2 regions of the Microbaculum marinum genome follow, and region 2 is predicted to be linked to the other one. Evidence: predicted binding sites of a transcription regulator. Region 2 holds the regulator's gene; the other holds the start of a gene.

Region 1 (10,900 bases), on a different contig from region 2:
CTGTCGTCGCGGTCCACGGGACATCGGCCGACATGGTCGATGGGCGTCAACTCCCGGGACCGGCGCGACGCCGGCCGTCGCGCAGCCGCCGCGGCTCGCGCCGGCGTCTTCGTCGATCCGTTCGATTTCTTCGCCGAAGCCCGCCGCGGATCTCCCTCGACCGAGGAAACGGAGGTCCGGCGGCGCCGCGTCGGCACCCTCGAACGGCGCGCGCTCGACGTCCTGGGACTTGACGAAACCGCCAGCGGCCCCGAAATCAAGTACCGCTACAAGGAACTGGTGAAGCGTCACCATCCCGACGCCAATGGCGGCGATCGAAGCACGGAGGATCGGCTCCGGTCGATCATCGAGGCCTACAACACGCTGAAGGCCTCTGGCTTCTATCGCGATTGCTGATTATTGTCGGCGCACTTCACTCAACACGAACGCTAGTGTGACGGGACGCAGCGCGTGTCCCGCAAGCTGGAGGCAGCATGATTACTGAGGCTACGGAGCCGAGCGGCTTGCCGGACATGAAGGTGTCCGTCCGGCAGGTTTTCGGCATCGACAGCGATCTCGAGGTCCCGGCCTATTCGGAGTCGGACGAGCACGTTCCCGACTTCGACCCGGACTACCAGTTCGACCGTGAAACCACCCTCGCGATCCTTGCCGGCTTCGCCTACAACCGGCGCGTCCTGATCCAGGGCTATCACGGCACCGGCAAGTCGACCCATATCGAGCAGGTCGCCAGCCGCCTCAACTGGCCCTGCGTGCGCGTCAACCTGGACAGTCACATCAGCCGTCTGGACCTGGTCGGCAAGGACGCCATCGTCGTCAAGGACGGCCTGCAGATCACCGAGTTCCAGGACGGCATCCTGCCTTGGGCGCTGAAGACCAACACGGCGCTGGTGTTCGACGAGTACGACGCCGGCCGGCCCGATGTGATGTTCGTCATCCAGCGCGTGCTCGAGGTCTCCGGCAAGCTGACGCTGCTCGACCAGCGCAAGGTCATCCGCCCGCATCCCTCGTTTCGGCTGTTCGCCACCACGAACACCATCGGCCTCGGCGACACCTCGGGCCTCTATCACGGCACCCAGCAGATCAACCAGGGCCAGATGGATCGCTGGTCGATCGTCACGACGCTGAATTACCTGCCGCACGACGACGAGGTGAACATCGTCCTGGCCAAGGCCAAGCATTACACGGGCGACGAGGGCCGCGACATAGTATCGCGGATGGTCCGCGTCGCAGATCTCACTCGCAACGCCTTCATGAACGGCGACCTGTCGACCGTCATGAGCCCGCGCACGGTGATCACCTGGGCGGAGAACGCGCAGATCTTCGGCGAACTCGGCCAGGCCTTCCGAATGACGTTCCTCAACAAGTGCGACGAGGCGGAACGCGGCATCGTCGCCGAGTTCTACCAGCGCTCCTTCGGCACCGAACTGCCGGAATCGACGGTGAACGTGGCGCTGAACTGACGTTGCCCCGGTTCGCGGGGCCCTCAATCGCGGGCCGGACGGTATTCGGCCCCTGGTAAGGAAGTGCTGACGACGTGCCCGACATACGCCCGACGAGCAACAGGAAACCGGCCCAGAACACCCGCAGCACCCCGACGGAACCGTTCAAGCGGGCGGTGACGGCGGCCGTCCGCGCGATATCGGGGCATAGCGATGTGGAGGTAACCTACGCCTCGGATCGTGCCGGCACCTCGGGCACCAGCGTCAGGCTACCCGAGCCGCCGCGCAAACTGACCCGGGCCGACGCGGCGATCGCACGGGGTGTCGCCGATTCAATGGCGCTCAGGATCGCCTGCCACGACCAGGGCGTCCACCGCCGTCTCCTGCCGCAGGGCCGCAATGCGCGCGCCCTGTTCGAAGCCGTGGAACAGGCCCGCTGCGAAGCCATCGGCTCGCAGCGGATGTCGGGCGTCGCCGACAACATCGGTGCCATGCTTGAGGCCCGATACCAGCGCATGAACGTCGCGGCGGCGGAATCGCGGTCCGACGCGCCGCTGGAGGAAGCGGTCGCGCTGATGCTGCGCGAACGGCTCACCGGCCGGGCGCCACCGCCGAGCGGTCAGCGCGCGGTCGACCTGTGGCGGAGCTGGATTGAGCAGAAGGCCGGCGGCGAACTGGATCGCCTGTCCGGCGTGATCGAGGATCAGGACGCCTATGCGCGTCTGGTCCGCGACATGATCGCGGCGTTCGACATGGCCGACGAGCTCGGGGCCGAACAGGAGGACGAGGACGAATCCGCACAGGGCGAAGACGACTCCGACTCCCAGGGCGAAAGCGGCGAGGAAGGGCAGCAGGACGCCTCGGAAGCAGCCTCCGACGAGAGCCAGGAAGGTTCCGAGCAGGAGGACGGCGAGGTCGAGGCGAGCCAGACGCGGGCCGAGGAGATCGAGCAGGATGCCGACGCGGCCGACGCCACCGACTCCACCGAGCCCTGGCGTCCCAACTTCCCGTTCTCCAACACCGACGGCCCCAACGCCTACCGGATCTTCACGACCCGCTTCGACGAGACCGTGACCGCCGACGAACTCTGCGACCAGGACGAACTGGATCGCCTGCGGGGCTTTCTCGACAAGCAGCTCCAGAACCTGCAGGGCGTCGTCACCCGGCTCGCGAACCGCCTGCAGCGCCGCCTGATGGCCCAGCAGAACCGTGCCTGGGACTTCGACCTGGAGGAAGGCGCGCTCGACGCCGCGCGGCTGCCCCGCGTCATCATGGACCCGCTCCACCCGCTGACCTTCAAGATGGAGCGCGACACCAATTTCCGCGACACGGTGGTGACGCTGCTGCTCGACAACTCGGGCTCGATGCGCGGCCGGCCGATTACGGTCGCGGCAACCTGCGGCGACATCCTGGCGCGGACGTTGGAGCGCTGCGGCGTCAAGGTCGAGATCCTCGGCTTCACCACGCGCGCCTGGAAGGGCGGACAGAGCCGGGAAAACTGGCTGTCGTCGGGCAAGCCGCTCAATCCGGGCCGGCTCAACGACCTGCGCCACATCATCTACAAGCCCGCCGACATGCCGTGGCGGCGCGCCCGGCGCAATCTCGGCCTGATGATGCGCGAGGGCCTGCTGAAGGAGAACATCGACGGCGAGGCGCTGGCCTGGGCCCACGACCGGCTGCTGGCCCGCCCCGAGCAGCGGCGCATCCTGATGATGATTTCCGATGGGGCACCGGTCGACGACTCCACCCTCTCGGTCAATCCGGGCAACTATCTGGAGCGCCATCTGCGCCAGGTCATCGAGGATATCGAGACGCGGTCGCCGGTCGAGTTGATCGCCATTGGCATCGGCCACGACGTGACCCGCTACTACCGCCGCGCCGTGACCATCGTCGACGCCGAGGAACTCGGCGGCGCGATGACGGAGAAGCTGGCGGAACTGTTCGAGGACGACGCTGTGGGAACCATGACGACACGCCGGCAGCGCCTGCGGACTCCGGCCTGAGCGCCTTGGCCGTGCGGACCCAGATCGTACTGGCCGCCGGGCTGGTGCTGTGCCTGTCGGCCGGCACCGGATCGGCGCAGGAAACGCTCCCGGTCAGCGCCGCGCCGATTGCGGCTTTTGATCCGCAACAGCCCGAGCAGACGCGGTTCGGGCGGCTGCGCTATATCGGGGGAATAGAGATCGACTCGCCCGACCCGCGGTTCGGAGGGCTTTCGGGCATCGACATCTCGCCCGATGGCCGGCGCATCATGATGGTCAGCGATATCGGCGATCTGTTCACCGCCGCCATCGACTACGACGGCGACCGCCCGGTCGGGCTGTCGGACGTGGTGGTCCGCCGCCTGCCCGGCGAGGACGGCCAGCCGCTCGGGGTCAAGTTCGGCTCCGACGCGGAGTCGCTGCGCGCCCGGACCGGCAAGGGCCTGCCCGACGATATCCTGGTCGGCTTCGAGCGCGACAACCGGGTGCTCGCCTTCCCGGTGGCAGGCGACGGAGCCATCGGCAAGCCGACGCGGATGTCGCTGCCGGACGGCGTGATCAGCCTGCCCCACAACAAGGGACTGGAAGGAATCGCCGTCGTCCCGCCCGGCGCGCCGAATGCCGGCGCGGTCATCGTCTTCGCCGAAAGCGTTCCCGACGAAACCTCGGACGAAATTCCCGGCTGGATCGTCACCGGAGCCGGCGCCCGCGACATCGCGCTCAGGCGCAGCAGCGGTTTCGACGTCACAGACATCCTTGCCCTGTCGAGCGGCGACCTGCTGGTCCTCGAACGACGCTTCAACATACTGACCGGCGTGGCCATGCGGATCCGGCGCCTCGACGCGACCGAACTCGACGGCCCCCAGCCGATGGCCGGCGACGTGCTGTTCACCGGCGGAATGGCCTACTGGATCGACAACATGGAGGGCATCTGCGTCCACGAGGACCCGGCCGGCCGCACCATCGTCACGATCGTCTCCGACGACAATTTCAGCGCCCTGCAGCGAACACTGCTGCTGCAGTTCGAACTGCTCTAAAGCGCCGGATATTCCTCGGGCTCCGGCTGCGTCGCACCGCGCAGCAGGTGGAAGGGGCCGAGCATGACGAGGGCGTGCAGCAGCTTGACCAGATAGTCGACCACCGCCCAGCCGATCCAGACCGGCAAGACCAGCCCCCAGTAGGTCGCCTCGCCGACGCCGCTGCCGGCGAAGGCGAGCGTGAAGAACAGCGCCGTGTCGACCGTCGATCCGATCATCGAGGAGGCAAGCGGCGCCTGCCACCAGAACCGCCGGCGCAGGCGGTGGAATACGGCAACGTCGATGAGTTGGGCGGTCAGAAACGCCGTGCCCGACGCCAGCGCGATGCGCGGCGTCGCCAGAATGATCGACAGCAGCACCGCGATGGCAAACCCCGCATAGACCACCTTGCGCGCGGCAGACGGCCCGAAGCGCCGGTTGGTCAGGTCGGTGACGAGAAACGCGAAGGGATAGGTAAAGGCGCCCCAGGTCAGGTAGTCCTGGAGGCCGAACGGCGTGAACGGGTGCTGGACGAGTATGTTCGAGGCGATGACCACACCGGACATCGCCGCCACCGGGATGAGATACCGGCTTCGGTCAATCGTCGAAGGATCCGTCACAAAAGGATCCCCTGCTCGGGATGCGCCGGAGCGCCCGCCAACGCCCGGAAGGGCGATACGCTCAGGACGTGGCGGTGGCGCGGACCTTGGCGATGTTGCGCTTCAGGCCGAGTGCCTTGTCGGACAGTTCGGCTTCCTTGGCCTTTGCCAGGAAGTTGTCCAGACCGCCGCGATGCTCGACGCTGCGCAGCGCATGGGCCGAAACGCGCATGCGCACGCTGCGCCCGAGCGCGTCGCTCATCAGCGTCACGTTCACAAGGTTGGGCAGGAACCGACGCCGCGTCTTGTTGTTGGCGTGGCTCACATTGTTGCCGGTCATGACCGCTTTGCCGGTCAGTTCACAACGCCGGGCCATTGCTCATATCCTCAAGTTCTCGGCTCAATTCTCAACGCCCGCCGGAAGAGCCGGCGGCCGGATCTGGCCTTGCCGATTAGGGAGTTCGGCATGCGTATAATGACGATGCCGCACAGCGTCAAGCCGCCTGCGCCCGCCGCAAGGTCGAAATCGACGCGAACTGGGCCCCGTTCCAGCCTCCCGTCACGGTGTTGACCCAATCCGAGGATAACCGTTCCTTAACCGTAATTTGAAACGCTCCGGCGTACGGGACGTGTCGTTCCCGACAGCGACCGGAATGGGCGATCGCTGAGGCATGAGGCGATGATAATGAAGGCTGTTGCGTCAGTGTTCGGTCCGATACGGAAGGTGGCCTGCAGCCTGATGGTCACCGGTATTGTGCTGGCCGCACCCGTGCTGCCGGTGCAGCCTGCCAGTGCGGGCGACTACAATTTCCAGGCCAAGTATCGCGTCAGCCTCGCCGGCGTCCCGATCGGCGAAGCGAATTTCATGGGCAATTTCGACGGCCGGAGATATCGCCTCGACGGCTACGGCAAGCTGACGGGCATCGCCGGGGTGCTTTACGAATACACCGCCAGCGCCTCGTCGGCCGGAGAGCTCTACTCCGGCAGGATCGTGCCCAACGCCTTCAGCGTCAACGCATCGGACGGCGAGGAAACCTCCACGGTGCGGATGACGATGGGCTCGTCCGGGGTGCGGCGTCTCAAGATCACGCCGGAGCCGACGCCCTACTGGCTCAACCACCCCAACCGGGTGAAGGTCACGGATGCCCACACCAGGGGCACGCTGGATCCGATCAGCGCCCTGATCGTCGCCGGTGGGAGTTCCGGCGCGGAAATGGACAAGCACGCCTGCGAGCGCACCGTGCCGATCTTCAACGGCCGCGAGCGCTTCGACGTCGAACTCCGCTATCGCCGCATCCAGCCGGTAAGCGACAGCGCCGTCCCCGGCGGCCAGGTTCTCGTCTGCGGCGCCCACTATCGTCCCGTCGCCGGCCATCGCACCGATCGCGACGAGGTCAAGATGGCCGAGAAGCTCGACATCGAGGTCCTGCTGTCGCCCGTCAGCGGCTCCGACCTGCTGCTGCCCTATCGGGTCACGATCCCGACGCCGCTCGGCTCCGCCGTCATCCAGTCGGCCGGAGTGACCGCGACCGGAGCCCTGAACGTCAAGGCCGCCGCGCTCGCCGAATAGGACGGGGTCGCCGTCCGGCGCTGCCGCAAACCCGCATCCGCCGCAGTTGGGGCCTCGTCGAGCCCGGCCGCGGCACGCGGTCCGGGTGAGTCCGGTTGGACCACCTCCCGATCCAAGCATGGATGTTGCGGCGCCGCGGACGTGACGGTGGCCGCGAAACATGCCTCCCCGCAATGTTAACAAGAGCTGGCCCGCCCCCCCGTTCCGGCACGGCATCCGATCCAGATTTGGTAGGCGCATGAAGCCGTTACACCAGATTTTGCCGGGAACGAATCGCGAAGTCGGGAGAGTCAGCGATTCGGGCATTGTTTGTTCTCATCACGTTCTCTACGTTAATGTCAGGACGCCTGTTGTGTCGTTATGGAACACTCCCCCATTCGCTGCCGGTTCTGCGCCCTTTACAGGGCGGATCGAAGATGCGACACGGCCCTACCCCCGGGGATTTGCTGAAGTTTCCGTCCCTTTGGAGGCGACATGAGTATCGCGCCGGACGTCGGCCATCATCCCGCGGCGCGCAGCCGCAGCGTTACCGCGGTTCTGGGCCCCACCAATACGGGCAAGACTCATCTGGCGATCGAACGGATGCTGGGCCACGAGTCCGGCGTCATCGGCCTGCCGCTGCGCCTGCTTGCCCGCGAGGTCTACAACCGCGTCGTCGATCGCGTCGGTGCCGACGCAGTCGCCCTCGTCACCGGCGAGGAGAAGATCAAGCCTGCCAATCCGCGCTACTGGGTCTCGACGGTCGAGGCGATGCCGCGTGATCTCGACGTCGCCTTCGTGGCGATCGACGAGGTGCAGCTCGCCGCCGACCTCGACCGCGGCCACGTCTTCACCGACCGGATCCTGCGCCGGCGCGGGCGCGAGGAAACGCTGCTGCTCGGCGCCGCCACCATGCGGCCGATCCTCACCAGGATGATGCCGAACCTCAACGTGGTGACCCGGCCGCGCCTGTCGCATCTCGCCTATTCCGGCCAGAAGAAGATCACCCGCCTGCCGCGCCGCTCCGCGGTCGTCGCGTTCTCGGCGCAAGACGTCTATGCGATCGCCGAACTGATCCGACGGCAGCGCGGCGGCGCAGCCGTCGTGCTCGGCGCGCTCAGTCCCCGCACGCGCAACGCCCAGGTCGGGCTCTACCAGAACGGCGACGTCGATTTCCTGGTCGCCACCGACGCCATCGGCATGGGGCTCAATCTCGACGTCGACCACGTCGCCTTCGCCGCCCGTCGCAAGTTCGACGGCTGGCAGTTCCGCAACCTCAATGCCGCGGAAATGGGCCAGGTCGCCGGCCGCGCCGGCCGCCACATGCGCGACGGCACGTTCGGCGTGACGGGTCGCGTCGATCCGCTCGACGACGATCTCGTCTCGCGCATCGAAAGCCACGACTTCGAGCCGGTCCGCCTCCTGCAGTGGCGCAATGCCACTCTGCAGTTCGACAGTCTGGCGGCCCTCCATTCGAGCCTTTCCGCGCTGCCGCGCGAGGACACGCTGACCCGGGCGCCGGCCAGCGACGACGTGCTGGCGCTGGAGGCGGTGTCGTCGGATCTGGAGATCGCCGATATCGCCAGGGGCCGGGATGCGGTCGAGCGCCTGTGGGATGTCTGCCAGGTCCCGGACTACCGGAAGATCGCCCCGGCCAATCACGCCGACCTCGTGGCGACGATCTACAGCCAGTTGATGCGGCGCGGGGCGGTCGACGAGGACTGGTTCGCCCGCCAGATCGGCCAGTGCGACCGCGACGACGGCGACATCGACACCCTGTCCAATCGCATTGCCCACGTCCGTACCTGGACCTTCGTGGCGAACCGGCCCGACTGGCTCGCCGATCCTGACCATTGGCAAGAGCGGACGCGTGCCGTAGAGGACCGCCTGTCCGATGCCCTGCATGAACGTCTGGCCCAGCGCTTCGTCGACCGCCGCACCAGCGTTCTCGCCCGCAGTCTTAGGGAGAATCCCGCTATGGAAGCCGAAATCGACGCCGGAGGCGAGGTTACGGTCGAAGGCCACCATGTCGGCCGGCTGGACGGTCTGCGCTTCTCGCCGGACCCCGAGGCCGACGGCAATCACCTCAAGGCGATTGCCGCCGCCGCCCGCCGGACCCTCTCGGGCGAGCTGACCAAGCGCGCCGAGCGACTGGCCAAGGACGCCGACGAGGTGATCCTCCTGTCGCTGGACGGAACCGTGACCTGGAGGGGGTCGATCGTCGGTCGCGTCGAGAAGGGCGAGACGGTGCTGAATCCGCGCGTCGTCCTGTTGGCCGACGAGCAGCTTTCCGGCGCCGCCCGCGACAACGCCGAAGCGCGGCTTCAGAAATGGATAGGCGACCGGATCGAGACCCACCTCGGCCCGCTGAAGGCGCTGGAGGCCGATGAGGCGATCACCGGCATGACTCGCGGCATCGCCTTCCAGCTCGGCGAGGCGCTCGGCGTGCTCGAACGCCCGAAGGTCGCCGAGGAGGTGCGGGGACTGAGTCAGGAGGACAGGGCAATCCTGCGTCGCCACGGAGTCCGGTTCGGGGCGCACCACATCTACCTGCCGGTGCTGCTGAAACCCGCTCCCCGCGTCCTGGCGGCACAGCTCTGGGCGCTCCATCACGGCGGGCTGCACCAGCCGGGCCTCGACGAGATCGCCGGCCTCGTGCAATCGGGCCGCATGTCGATTGCGGTCGCGCCGGGCACCTCCTACGGCCTGTACCGGGCCTTCGGGTTCCGCGCCTGCGGCAAGCGCGCGGTGCGCATCGATATTCTGGAGCGGATCGCCGATCAGATCCGTGCGGCCCTTTCGTATCGTCCTGAAGGCGGCGCAACGCCGCCGCCGGGCGCGGTCGATGGACGCGTCTTCCAGGTCAGTGAACAGATGACCTCGCTTGCCGGCTGCGCCGGCGAGGACTTCGCCGAAATCCTCAAGGCTCTTGGGTACCGCAGCGAGCGGCGCCCGGCTCCGACGCCGGCCGAGGAGCCGCAATCGGCCACGGCAGGCGCGCCGGCCGTGCCGGAGGATCCGGCTTCGCAGGCGCCCTCCGGCGGGAACGCGGACACCCCGGCCGATGCCGCCGCGGCGGACAGCAGTGCCGAGCCGGAATATCAGGTCCCGCCGCAAGTTTCGCCGGAGACGCCGCAAGCGGCACCGGCGGCGGATCCCGCGAGCGTTAGCGAGGATGCCGCCTCGGACCAGTCGGCCGAAAGCAAACCGCCGTCGGCCGATGACGGCACCGTTCCCGATGCGACAGCCGAGGACCATTCGTCCGTCGCCGACGTTCCGATGACCACCGATGCCGCCCCGGATCCTCACGCCACGGCCGTCGGGAGCGAGGACGCCCAGGCAGCCGCGGTGGTCGACACCGGGTCGACGGAAATGCCGGCGCAAGCGTCTGAACCGTCGGAGATCGTCGTCTGGCGTCCCGGGCGCCGTCCCGATGGACCGCGCCGGCAGAAGCCGGCGCGACGGGCCGATGCGGCCACGCAGACCAGCACCGCGCGCACTGGGGATCAGGCCGATCGCGGCCACCGCGGAGAAGGCGGCAAGGAACACAAGGGCCGGAAGGGCCGGAAGGGACGTCCCGACGACAAGCGGCAGGCCCGCCGGGAAGACCCGCGCCAGGGCCGGGGCTCGAACAACCGTCGCAGCGACCAGAAGCACGACAAACGTCCCCCGAAGGCCCCGGACCCGCTGTCGCCGTTTGCCGCCCTCAAGGAACTGCGCGACGAACTCGCAGAGCGGGAGCGACGGTCCGACGCGTGAGCGACAGCCAGCGGATCGACAAGTGGCTCTGGCACGCGCGGGTCGCAAAGACCCGGACGCTGGCCGCGGAACTCGTGTCGGGCGGTCATGTCCGTCTCAATCGAACGAAGGTCGGCAAGCCTAGCCAGATCGTCCGGCATGGCGACGTCGTCACCATCGCGGTGCGTGATACCGTCCGCATCCTGCGCATCGAGGCGATCGCCGAGCGGCGCGGTCCGGCCAGCCAGGCAGCGACGACCTACACCGACCTGTCGCCGCCGACCGAACGGACGGAAACGCCCGCCGCCGGGGCGATACATCGCCCGCGGGGGGCCGGCCGGCCGACCAAACGCGACAGACGGCAGATGGACGCGTGGAAAGAACATCCACGGATGCCGGACGACGGAGAAATCTAATCCCTGCGCCCGTCTTGAACGCCAATCACAAAAGGGCTAGAGCCCTTTTGCAGCTGTTTGGACCCGTCTCTGACGGGGTGCGTTCGGGTCAGTAGTTGGCCCGAAAGCACCGGTTCCCCGATTGGTCGGGGGTCTTGCGAACGGCGGACACCCCCGAAGGT
Region 2 (10,900 bases):
GGTCTGGAGAGCGCGTTCCCGCTCTCCGAGATCGCCGTGATGGGGCCGATCGCGATCCTGAGGCGGCTGCCCGGCCTGATCCGGCGCGGGCACGAGGCGGTCGATCACGTCGTCGCGTTCGATCCGGACGCGCTGATCATCGTCGACAGTCCCGATTTCACCCACCCCGTCGCCCGGCGGGTTCGAAAGCGCCTGCCGAATCTTCCCGTGATCAACTACGTGTCGCCGACTGTGTGGGCGTGGCGGCCGTGGCGCGCCCGCAAGATGCGCGGCTATGTCGACCGTGTGCTGGCGGTGTTTCCGTTCGAGCCGGACGCGCATGTGCGCCTGCAGGGCCCCGAATGCATCTATGTCGGCCATCCCGTGGTGGAGCGGCTCGCGCTGATGCCGGACCGGGCGGCTGCGCCGGACGCCGATCCGCCGGTCCTGCTGGTGCTGCCGGGTAGCCGTGTCACCGAGGTCGAGCGGCTGTTGCCGGTCTACCGCGACACGCTCGCCGCCCTGGCAAACAAGGGGCGCTCGTTCGAGCCCGTGCTGCCCGCTGTCGCACATCTGCGCGAGCGGATCGAACGGGACGTGGCGGACTGGCCCGTGAGGCCCCGCATCGTCGCCGGCGAAGCAGAGAAATGGGCGGCGTTCGCCCGTGGCCGCGTGGCACTCGCGGCCTCCGGCACGGTGACGCTGGAACTCGCTCTGGCCGGGGTGCCGATGGTTGTCGCCTATCGGCTGGATCCGCTGGTCAACGCCCTCAAGTGGCTGCTGCGGATCCATTCGGTGGTGATGGCGAACCTGGTGATCGGCGAGAACGCCTTCCCCGAGTACATCCACGACGGCTGCGACGCAGCGACCCTGTCGGCCGCTCTGGATCCGCTGTTCGACGATACGCCGGAGCGGCGGGCGCAGCTCGACGCCATCGACAAGGTCCGGGCCGCCACCCTGATCGGCGGCGATACGCCGAGCGAGCGGGCGGCCGCTGCCGTGCTGGATCTGCTGGCGAGCAGGTGAGGGCGGGGCGCGACGGGCGCGCCCCCGAGCCCGGTTACTTCCGCATCGACACCGGGATGTAGTCGCGCCGCGTCGAGCCGGTATAGAGCTGACGGGGACGGCCGATCTTCTGCTTCGGGTCCTCGATCATCTCCTTCCACTGGGCGATCCAGCCGACCGTGCGCGCCACCGAGAAGAGCACGGTGAACATCGAGGTCGGGAAGCCGAGCGCCTTCAGGGTGATGCCCGAGTAGAAGTCGATGTTGGGATAGAGCTTCTTCTCGACGAAGTACTCGTCCTGCAGCGCGATGCGCTCGAGTTCCAGGGCCACGTCCAGAAGCGGATCGTCCTTGATGCCGACTTCCGCCAGCACCTCGTGGCAGGTCTTCTGCATGATCTTGGCGCGCGGGTCGTAGTTCTTGTAGACCCGGTGGCCGAAGCCCATCAGGCGGAACGGATCGTCCTTGTCCTTGGCGCGCTCGATGTACTCGGGAATCCGGTCGACGGAGCCGATCTCGCCGAGCATGTTGAGCGCCGCCTCGTTGGCGCCGCCGTGAGCGGGACCCCACAGGCAGGCGATGCCGGCTGCGATGCAGGCGAACGGATTGGCACCGGACGAACCGGCCAGCCGCACCGTCGAGGTCGAGGCGTTCTGCTCGTGGTCCGCGTGCAGGATGAATATCCGGTCCATGGCGCGGGCCAGCACCGGATTGACCTTGTATTCCTCGCAGGGCACGGCGAAGCACATGTGCAGGAAGTTCGACGCATAGTCGAGCTCGTTGCGCGGATACATGAACGGCTGGCCGACGTGGTACTTGTAGGCCATCGCCGCGATCGTCGGCATCTTCGCGATCATCCGGACGCTCGCCACCATGCGCTGGTAGGGGTCCGAGATGTCGGTGGAGTCGTGATAGAAGGCAGACAATGCGCCGACGACGCCGACCATGACCGCCATCGGATGGGCATCGCGCCGGAAGCCGGAATAGAACCGCGCCATCTGCTCGTGCAGCATGGTGTGGTTGGTGACACGGTGGTCGAAATCGGCCTTCTGGGTCTGCGTCGGAAGCTCGCCATACAAGAGCAGGTAGCAGGTCTCCAGGAAGTCGCCGTGCTCGGCAAGCTGCTCGATCGGGTAGCCGCGATAGAGCAGGACGCCTTCGTCACCGTCGATATAGGTGATCTTCGACTCGCAGCTCGCGGTCGACGTGAAGCCCGGGTCGTAGGTGAACGTGTGCGCGGTCCCGTACAGCTTGGAGATGTCCACGACATCGGGACCGATCGTCCCGGGAAGGACCGGGAAATCGTAACCCTTGCCGCCAAGCTGCAACGTCGCGGCCTCGCCCTCTTGGGTGGTGGCGGGAGCGTTTTCGTCGTTCATGGGCAGGCTTCTCCTGTCCTGAGGTCGGATATTGCAGGCCTGAAGACGCGGCCCGGCCAAGTTGCGTTGCCGGCGGTCGAGGGTCTGCCGTTCGGTTGGAATATGTTACGGTTGGGTAGCCGATTTGACCGCCCTCGGCAAGCACCCGGATGGGTGCCCTGTCGCATAGATGTAGCGCCGGGGCTTCCCGTCAATCCGTCGGAACGCCGGTCTGGTCGCCGATTCTGCCGAGGCTCTCATCCCGGCCGAGCACGACCAGCACGTCGAAGATGCCCGGCGATGTGCCGCGCCCGGTCAGCGCGGCGCGCAGCGGCTGGGCCACCTGTCCGAGCTTGCGCCCGGTCTCCTCGGCAAACTCGCGCACGATGCCTTCCAGCGTCTCCGCGTCCCAGGCCGCTGCACCGGTGAGGAGCGGCAGCAACCCGGCCAGGGTGACGCGGCCCGCGTCATCCAGGATCCTGGCCGCCTTGTCGTCCAAAGAAAGCGGCCGTTCGTCAACGAGAAACTGCGAGTTGGCAAGAAGTTCGGTAAGATTCTTCGCGCGCTCCTTCAAGCCCGGTATCGCGCCTGCGAGACGTGCCGAATTGGTGGCGTCGAGCTTCTCCTCGAATGCCGGTCCGCCTTCCAGGTACGGCAGGCTTCGGCGGAACTCCACCAGCAGGTCGTCGTCGGGCATCTGCCGCATGTAGATGCCGTTCAGGTTCTCCAGCTTGGCGAAATCGAAGCGGGCCGCCGACCTGCCGATCGCGTCGAGATCGAACCATTCGAGCATCTGCTCCGTGGACATGACCTCGTGGTCGCCATGGCTCCAGCCGAGCCGTACGAGGTAGTTGCGCATGGCGGCAGGCAGATACCCCATCGCGCGATAGGCCTCGACCCCGAGGGCGCCGTGCCGTTTCGACAGTTTCGCCCCGTCGGGGCCGTGGATAAGGGGGATATGCGCCCATTCCGGCACGTTCCAGCCGAGCGCCTGGTAGATGTGCGTCTGGCGCGCGGCGTTGGTCAGGTGATCGTCGCCCCGTACGACGTGCGTGACCCCCATGTCGTGGTCGTCGACGACGACGGCGAGCATGTATGTGGGATTGCCGTCCGAACGCAGCAGGATCAGGTCGTCGAGATCGGCATTCTGCCAGGTGACCCGGCCCTGCACGTGATCCTCGATCACCGTCTCGCCCTCCTGCGGCGCCTTCAGCCGGATCGCCGGGTTAACGCCCTGCGGGGCCTCGGACGGATCGCGGTCGCGCCAGCGCCCGTCATAGCGAGGCGGGCGGCCCTCCTTGCGCGCCGTCTCGCGCATCTCGGCCAGTTCCTCGGGGCTCGCGTAGCAGCGGTAGGCCTTGCCTGCGGCGAGCAGTTGCTCGACGGCTTCGCGATGCCGCTCGGCGCGGGCGTGCTGCGAGACCGGATCGCCGTCCCAGTCGAGGCCAAGCCATGCGAGCCCGTCGAGGATCGCCGCGATCGCCTCCTCGGTCGAGCGCGCCCGGTCGGTGTCCTCGATGCGCAGCAGCATGCGGCCGCCGCGGCCGCGCGCATACAGCCAGTTGAACAGTGCTGTCCGTGCCCCGCCGATATGCAGGAATCCGGTCGGCGAGGGGGCGAAGCGGGTGACGATCTCGGTGGGGTTCGACATGACGACTGGCGGCGGCTTTCCTGTGAGAGCTAGACTGTTGGTCGGGTGGCGCTGTGTAGCATGGGCGCCGGCCGTTGTTGAAGCGGGGCTTGGGAGGCCGGATCCACCGGCGCTGGGAGGGCTGCGGGGCGTCGGCGCGACGCGGCCCTGGGGCGAATGAGCGACGAGACGTCCACGGGCAGGAGGCTGTTGCCGGTGATCGCCGCGCGAAGCGGCAATCTTCCGGTGCAGGTCGGCATGCGCCCGGTCGGCTTCGTCCGCCCGCTGTCGGCCGCCGAGCGGATGGACGGGGAACGCGACCGCCTGTTCCTGTGGACGCCGGTCGCATTCGGCTCCGGAATCGCCGTCTACTTCGCTCTGCCGCGCGAACCCTCGCTGGTCGCGGTCATCTTGCTGTGCGTCGTCGCGGGCCTTGCCGTCCGGCACACGGGGTTTGCCCGACCAACCGGCGCAATCGTCCTTGGCGCATTGCTGGCTGCGCTTGGGCTGGCCGACGGCACCGTGAGGGCACGTCTCGTGGCAGGCCCTGTCATCATGGAAAGGATCGGTCCGGTGGCAGTGACCGGCCGGATCGTCAGCGTCGACAGCCGCGAAGGCGGAGCGGCACGGCTGCTGGTGGCGCCGGCCGAGTTGGGCGCGAACCTGCCGCCGCCGCGGTTGCTGTCGCTCTGGTCGCGCGGCAACTGGGCGATTCCGCAGCCGGGCACCGTGGTTTCCTTCGACGCGGTGATCATGCCGCCCCCGGACGCCGCCGCGCCGGGGGCCTTCGACTATGCGCGTCAGGCGTACTTCGACGGGATCGGCGGCGTGGGCTTCATCGTCAGCGCCCCCGTTCCGCGTCCTTCCGATCCGCCGGGATTGATCGAAAACTTTCTTGATCGGGTCGAACGGTTGCGGCTCGGCATTGCCGTGCGGATCGTCGGAACCTTGCCGGGCTCGCCGGGCGCGGTCGCGGCTGCGCTCGTGACCGGCCAGCGCGGCGCCATACCCGAAGCAGACCAGGAGGCGCTCAGGATGTCCGGCCTCGCCCATATCCTGGCGATCTCCGGCCTGCACATGATGCTCGTCGTCGGCACGCTGTTCTGGACGGTGCGTGCAGCGCTCGCACTTTCGCCGGCCCTGGCCCTTACCCGGCCGATCAAGAAGTGGGCGGCAATCGTCGCGCTCGCCGGAGGTGCCGGATATCTCCTCCTGTCGGGCGGCTCGATAGCAACCCAGCGCGCCTTCGTGATGGCCGCGATCATGCTGGTCGCGATCCTGTTCGATCGTCCGGCGATCACGCTCAGGAACGTCGCTGTCGCTGCCTGGATGGTACTCGCGCTGACGCCGGAGGCGCTTGTTTCCGCGAGCTTCCAGATGTCGTTTGCGGCCACGATCGCCCTGGTCGCGGCCTACGAGGCGGTCCAGATGGCCGCGGCACGCGCGCCGGACAGGGCGGCAAAGCCGCTCCTGTTGTTTCTCCGGCGCGCGCTGATCGGCCTTGTCTTCACGTCGCTGATTGCGGGCCTCGCGACCGGACCGTTCGCCGCGTTCCACTTCAACCGGGTGGCGGTATACGGGCTCATCGCCAACGTCGTCGCCATGCCGCTTGTCAGTCTCGTGGTAATGCCAGCCGGTCTGCTGGCGGTGGTGCTGATGCCGTTCGGCCTCGAGGCGCCTGCTCTGGGGGCGATGGGACTTGGCATAGAGGGGGTACTCGCGGTCGCCCATCACGTTTCGGGCTGGGACGGTGCCATACGGATGGTGCCGGCGATGCCGGTGCTGGGACTGGCCGCAGTCGCCGCCGGCGGGCTGTGGCTCAGCCTGTGGCGCACCAGCTGGCGCTATCTGGGTGTGCCCCTGATCATCGTCGGCATGGCCACACCGTGGCTGATGCCGATCCCGGACCTTTTCGTTTCGCGCGATGCCGGCATGGCGGCGGTAAGGATGGACGACGGGGGACTGGTATTCGTGCCGCGGGCCCGGTCCCAGTACGTGGCCGAAACCTGGCTGCGGCGGGTCGGCCAGCCCGAGACCGCGCAAGCGGCCGCAACCGCCTCCTGCGATGAGGCGGGTTGTATCGCCGCCTCGCCGCGACTGCGCGTGGCCGTCGTCGAGGAACCGATGGCATTTGCAGAAGACTGCGCCTGGGCCGACGTCGTCGTCAGCGAACTGGTGCCGCCCGAGTGGTGCCGGAGCGACGCGCTGGTCTTCGGCCCGTTGGATGTGGCACGGCTCGGTGCGGTGTCTGTGCGCGCAACGCCACACGGACTTAAACTCACCTCGGCAACCGAACTGGCCGGCGACCGCCCGTGGACCCGACGGAGTGTGTCCCCGGACGAGCCGTCGGACTGACGGTCAACCGCGGTGGCGGCTCAATACCGCCGTATCAAACCCACGAGCCGGCCTTGGATATCGACCCGGTCGGGGCCGAAAATGCGGGTCTCGTAGGCCGGGTTCGCCGCTTCGAGCGCGATCGAATCGCCCTTGCGGCGGAGCCGCTTCAGGGTCGCTTCTTCGTCGTCGACCAGGGCTACGACGATATCGCCGGTGTCTGCCGTGTCGGTCTTGCGGATCAGCACGGTATCGCCGTCGAGAATGCCCGCCTCGACCATCGAATCGCCCCTGACTTCCAGCGCGAAGTGCTCGCCGCGCGACAGCATGTCCACCGGGATCGGAATCGAGTGCGTGTGGTTCTGGATGGCCGAAATGGGCGTGCCGGCCGCAATCCTGCCCATCACCGGCACGGATACGGATTCGCCGTGATCCGCGACCGGCTCAGGCTCGGAGCGAGATTCGGGCGGGGGCGACTTCCCGAGACTGCCCTCGATGACGCTGGGCGCGAAGCCACGGCTGCGCACCGCCAGGCCGGGCGCGACCGAATCGGGCAGGCGGACGATTTCCATGGCGCGCGCACGGTGCGGCAGGCGCCGGATGAAGCCTCGTTCTTCTAGGGCGGTGATCAGCCGGTGGATTCCCGACTTGGAGCGCAGGTCCAGGGCCTCCTTCATTTCGTCGAACGAAGGAGGAACGCCGGATTCCTTGAGGCGTTCGTGGATAAACATAAGCAGTTCGTACTGCTTGCGTGTCAGCATTGCGCGCTCCCGTCGCCGATCCCGCTGCCGCCGAAGACCTCAGCGCCGAATCCAGATCGTGTACAAATCAAGAACATAGATACATGTTCTTGTTGTGTTCGACAATGGTTAATTCCGGATTAACGCAATGCCGCCGCCGGTTGTTTTGCGACTGAGCGACTTTTCGCTGCGCCGGGGAATGGAAAGCACATCGGCATCGCCGCGCACTGAAGGAGGCGTCTGATCCGTAGCGGGATCCGGTGGCCTATTTTTCCCAATCCGATCCGATTGGTTCACGGTCCAGATTGTCCGCGGCCTGGGTAACCTCTCGTGCTTCCTCCAGATCCTCCGAATCCGCGGCCTGCGGAGTTTCATCGGCGCCGTTGCGACTTGTCAGCGCGAGTTCGAACAGCATCGGGAAATGGTCGGACCCGATGTTGGGGAGCCGCTCCAGCCGCACAAGGCGAAATCGCGGATCGTGAAAAAGGTGGTCGAGCGGCCATCTCAGCAGGGGGTATCGGGCGTCGAAGCTGTTGTAGAAGCCGCGGCCGACCCGTGGGTCGAGCAGTCCGCTCAGGCGCTGGAATCGACGCGTGGTCGGCGACCAGGCCACGTCGTTCATGTCGCCGGTTACGATGGTCGGTAGCGACTCGGCCTTGGCATCCCGGGCGAGGAGGATCAGTTCGCCATCGCGTCCGATCGTGTCGGCATAGGGAACCGGCGGTTCGGGATGCACCACGTAGAGCGCAAACGGATCTCCGGCCCCGGTTTCGGCGACAATCCTTGCCGACGGAACCTCGTCGGAAAAGACGAACCGGAACTCGGCTGAGCGAAAAGGAATGCGCGACAGGATGATCATGCCGTAGGAGTTGTCGAGCGGATGTTCGAGCGCGTGTGGCAGGATGTCCTTCAGTTCGGACAGCGCCGTCTGCCATGGCCCGTCGCACTCTAGGAAAGCCGCGAAATCGGGAGCCTCGCGCCGCACCACCTCGATCAGCCGGCCATGGTCCCGGTTCGACATCTTCACGTTCGAGACCAGGATGCGGACGACCGCCGGGTTGTCGGCGGTGCCGTCGAAACGGAGCGACTGAACCCGCCACAGGGGCGTGAACCGCACGCAGGCAACGGATTGGACCAGTATGATCAGGACCTGGACCGCGACCAGCACGATGACGGTGGTGCCCCACGGCAGGAACACCAGGGTGGCGACCGCCGCAGCAATCGTGAGTGCGATGATCTGCAGCTTGGGAAAGTCGCAAACTCGCACGAAACCATGCGGGATCCGGGATACCGGCGCCAGAGTCGCCGCCGCGAGCAGTGCGGTCAGTATCGCGATCAGCCACGTCGCCATTGTTCCGTGTCCGGTCTGTCGGGAAAGTCCTGGTCGGCGATCGGATCCATTGTCCCGCGGCGGGGATCGAGCCGCAAGCCATTCTGAAAATTCGGTTTGGGCATAGTCTCGGCGTATGATTTTAGTTTCGTGACAGACATGGCCGCCTCTCGGTTCCAGATGCGATCAGAGATTTAGGATTCTCCCGGTGCCGCATTCGCTACAGCCGCAACCCCTGACCCCGGAAGCCTTCGCCCCGTTCGGACAGGTGCTTCAGAAGGACGGCGCGCGCAACTTTGCGATCAACGACGGAACTTGCCGCCGGTTTCACGATCTCGCCAATGTCGAGGCAACCGGGCCGGGCGGGCGCGTCATCGTCAGTCTCGTCACCGGCGAGCCGAGCACCCTGCCGCTCCTGGTGGAGATGGTGGAGCGCCATCCGTTCGGCAGTCAGGCGTTCCATCCGCTGTCGCGGAACCGGTTTCTGGTCGTGGTCTGCGAGGACGAAGACGGACGTCCGGTGCGGCCCCGCGCATTCCTTACGTCACCGGGGCAAGGGGTCAACTACGACCGCAACGTCTGGCACGGCGTGCTGACCCCGCTCGGCGAGACATCCGATTTCCTCATCGTCGACCGGGACGGCGAGGGCGACAATCTCGAGGTGTTCACGTTCGACGAGCCGGTCCTCGTCCGGGCGCCGGGGGAGTAGTGTTTTGCAGGTATCCGCCCCAGACGACCTGGAAGTAGGGTTCGACGTTCCGGCGATGCCGGGCATGGACGAGGCCGAGATCCAGACTCCGTGCCTGCTCGTCGATCTCGATGCGCTGGACCGGAACATCGCCCGCATGCAGGCCCTTGCCGACGAGATGGGCGTGCGTCTCAGGATCCACGGCAAGATGCACAAGTCGGCCGATATCGCGCGGCTGCAGATTTCGGCGGGTGCCTGCGGCATCTGCTGCCAGAAGGTCAGCGAGGCGGAGGCCTTCGTGCGGGCCGGCATCCCCGATGTCCTGGTGTCGAACCAGATCCGCGACCCGGCCAAGATCGACCGGCTGGCGCGGCTGCCGGGCCGGGGCGCGCGCGTTGGCGTCTGCGTGGACGACCTCGCCAACGTCGCCGAACTTTCTGAGGCCGCGATGCGCCACGGCACCTGGCTGGATGTCATGGTCGAGATCGATTGCGGGGCAGGCCGCTGCGGCGTCGCCCCCGGGCGGCCGGCCGTCGAACTGGCGAAAGCGGTACGGGAGGCGCCGAACCTGAACTTTGCGGGCCTCCAGGCCTACCATGGCGGCGCGCAGCACGTTCGCGACTATCGGGACCGCAAGTCGAGGATCGACGCGGCCGTCCTAAAGGTGCGCGAAACCCTGGACCTGCTGGAAGCGGCGGGGATCGATTGCCCGCATGTCACCGGCGCAGGCACCGGCACTTTCGCCCTGGAGGGACGCTCCGGCGTCTACACCGAGCTGCAATGCGGCTCCTATGCGTTCATGGACGCCGACTACCAGCGCATTCGCGACGAGACCGGCGCGCCGATCCGCGACTTCGAGAACGCGCTGTTCATCCTGACCTCGGTGATGAGCCATGTGAAGCCGGACGAGGCCGTCTGCGACGCCGGGCTGAAGGCGCAGTCCGTCGATTCGGGCCTGCCGGTGGTGTTCGGCCGCAACGACGTCGAGTATGTCGCCGGCGCGGACGAGCACGGCCAGATACGCGATCCGGGCGGGGCTCTGAAGATCAACGACAAGCTCCGACTGGTTCCCGGCCATTGCGATCCGACCTGCAACGTCCACGACTGGTATGTCGGCGTGCGCGGCGGCAAGGTCGAGGCTGTCTGGCCGATCACGGCACGGGGGAAGGCATACTAGCGGCCCGATTCCGAAATCCGCCAAGTCAGCGCTTCAGACCATCCCCGCTTCCTCTGCCGGCGCCTTTCTCGACGGCGCAGCCACCAGCAGGCCGGCGGCGGTGATCAGGACCATTCCGCACACCGTCGTGAGGCCGGGCCGTTCGGCGAAGAACACGAATCCCCACAGCGCCGCCGAGACCAGGTATGCGTAGTCGAACGTCGCGACGGTCGACGGTGCGGCCACCTGATAGGCACGCGCCACGCCCATGAAATAGACCGCCGACAACACGCCGAGCAGGGCCATCAGGCCCCAGTCCCGTCCGCCCATCGGGGCCCAATCGCCAAACAGGAACGGAAAGGCTTCCTTCGTATCGGGAGCAAGCGCTGCGAATGCCAGCGCGCCTGTGACCGCCACGCCGATCGCCAGGAACGATACGTGCAATGTCAGGGCAAGGCTGAGCGGCGCTTCCCGCTGGCACCGGCTCCGGGTCAGGACCATGGCCGATGAATAGAACCCCGCAGCCAGCAACGGCAGGATCGTGTACCAGGAGAAGGCGTCCGTTCCGGGTTTGAGAATTGTGACGACTCCCAGGAAGCCGAGCACGACTCCGCCCCATTGACGGCGTGTCACCGGTTCCCCGATCAGCGCCGCCGACAGCAGCGCAGTGATGATCGGGTT

Evidence for each region. The regulator LexA, encoded in region 2, represses DNA repair genes until DNA is damaged. The targets are predictions, from matches to a motif close to TGTTCNNNNTGTGTTCNG.
Region 1: a site for LexA is predicted at 6,917-6,934, ahead of V3328_RS02340 (helicase-related protein). Genes of this name have one in related genera too.

What each region holds. Positions count from the first base shown of each region.
Region 1 covers NZ_JAZHOF010000001.1:497,823-508,722, reverse strand. The annotation lists gene V3328_RS02375 (J domain-containing protein) at 1-396, shown strand, start outside; gene cobS (cobaltochelatase subunit CobS) at 474-1,460, shown strand; gene cobT (cobaltochelatase subunit CobT) at 1,535-3,442, shown strand; gene V3328_RS02360 (esterase-like activity of phytase family protein) at 3,454-4,458, shown strand; gene V3328_RS02355 (queuosine precursor transporter) at 4,455-5,003, opposite strand; gene rpmB (50S ribosomal protein L28) at 5,119-5,412, opposite strand; gene V3328_RS02345 (DUF3108 domain-containing protein) at 5,722-6,606, shown strand; gene V3328_RS02340 (helicase-related protein) at 7,081-10,344, shown strand; gene V3328_RS02335 (RNA-binding S4 domain-containing protein) at 10,341-10,739, shown strand.
Region 2 covers NZ_JAZHOF010000013.1:11,157-22,056, reverse strand. The annotation lists gene lpxB (lipid-A-disaccharide synthase) at 1-1,005, shown strand, start outside; gene gltA (citrate synthase) at 1,040-2,362, opposite strand; gene gltX (glutamate--tRNA ligase) at 2,553-3,992, opposite strand; gene V3328_RS24285 (ComEC/Rec2 family competence protein) at 4,149-6,326, shown strand; gene lexA (transcriptional repressor LexA) at 6,347-7,066, opposite strand; gene V3328_RS24275 (endonuclease/exonuclease/phosphatase family protein) at 7,311-8,396, opposite strand; gene V3328_RS24270 (ureidoglycolate lyase) at 8,584-9,084, shown strand; gene V3328_RS24265 (DSD1 family PLP-dependent enzyme) at 9,140-10,240, shown strand; gene V3328_RS24260 (DMT family transporter) at 10,274-10,900, opposite strand, start outside.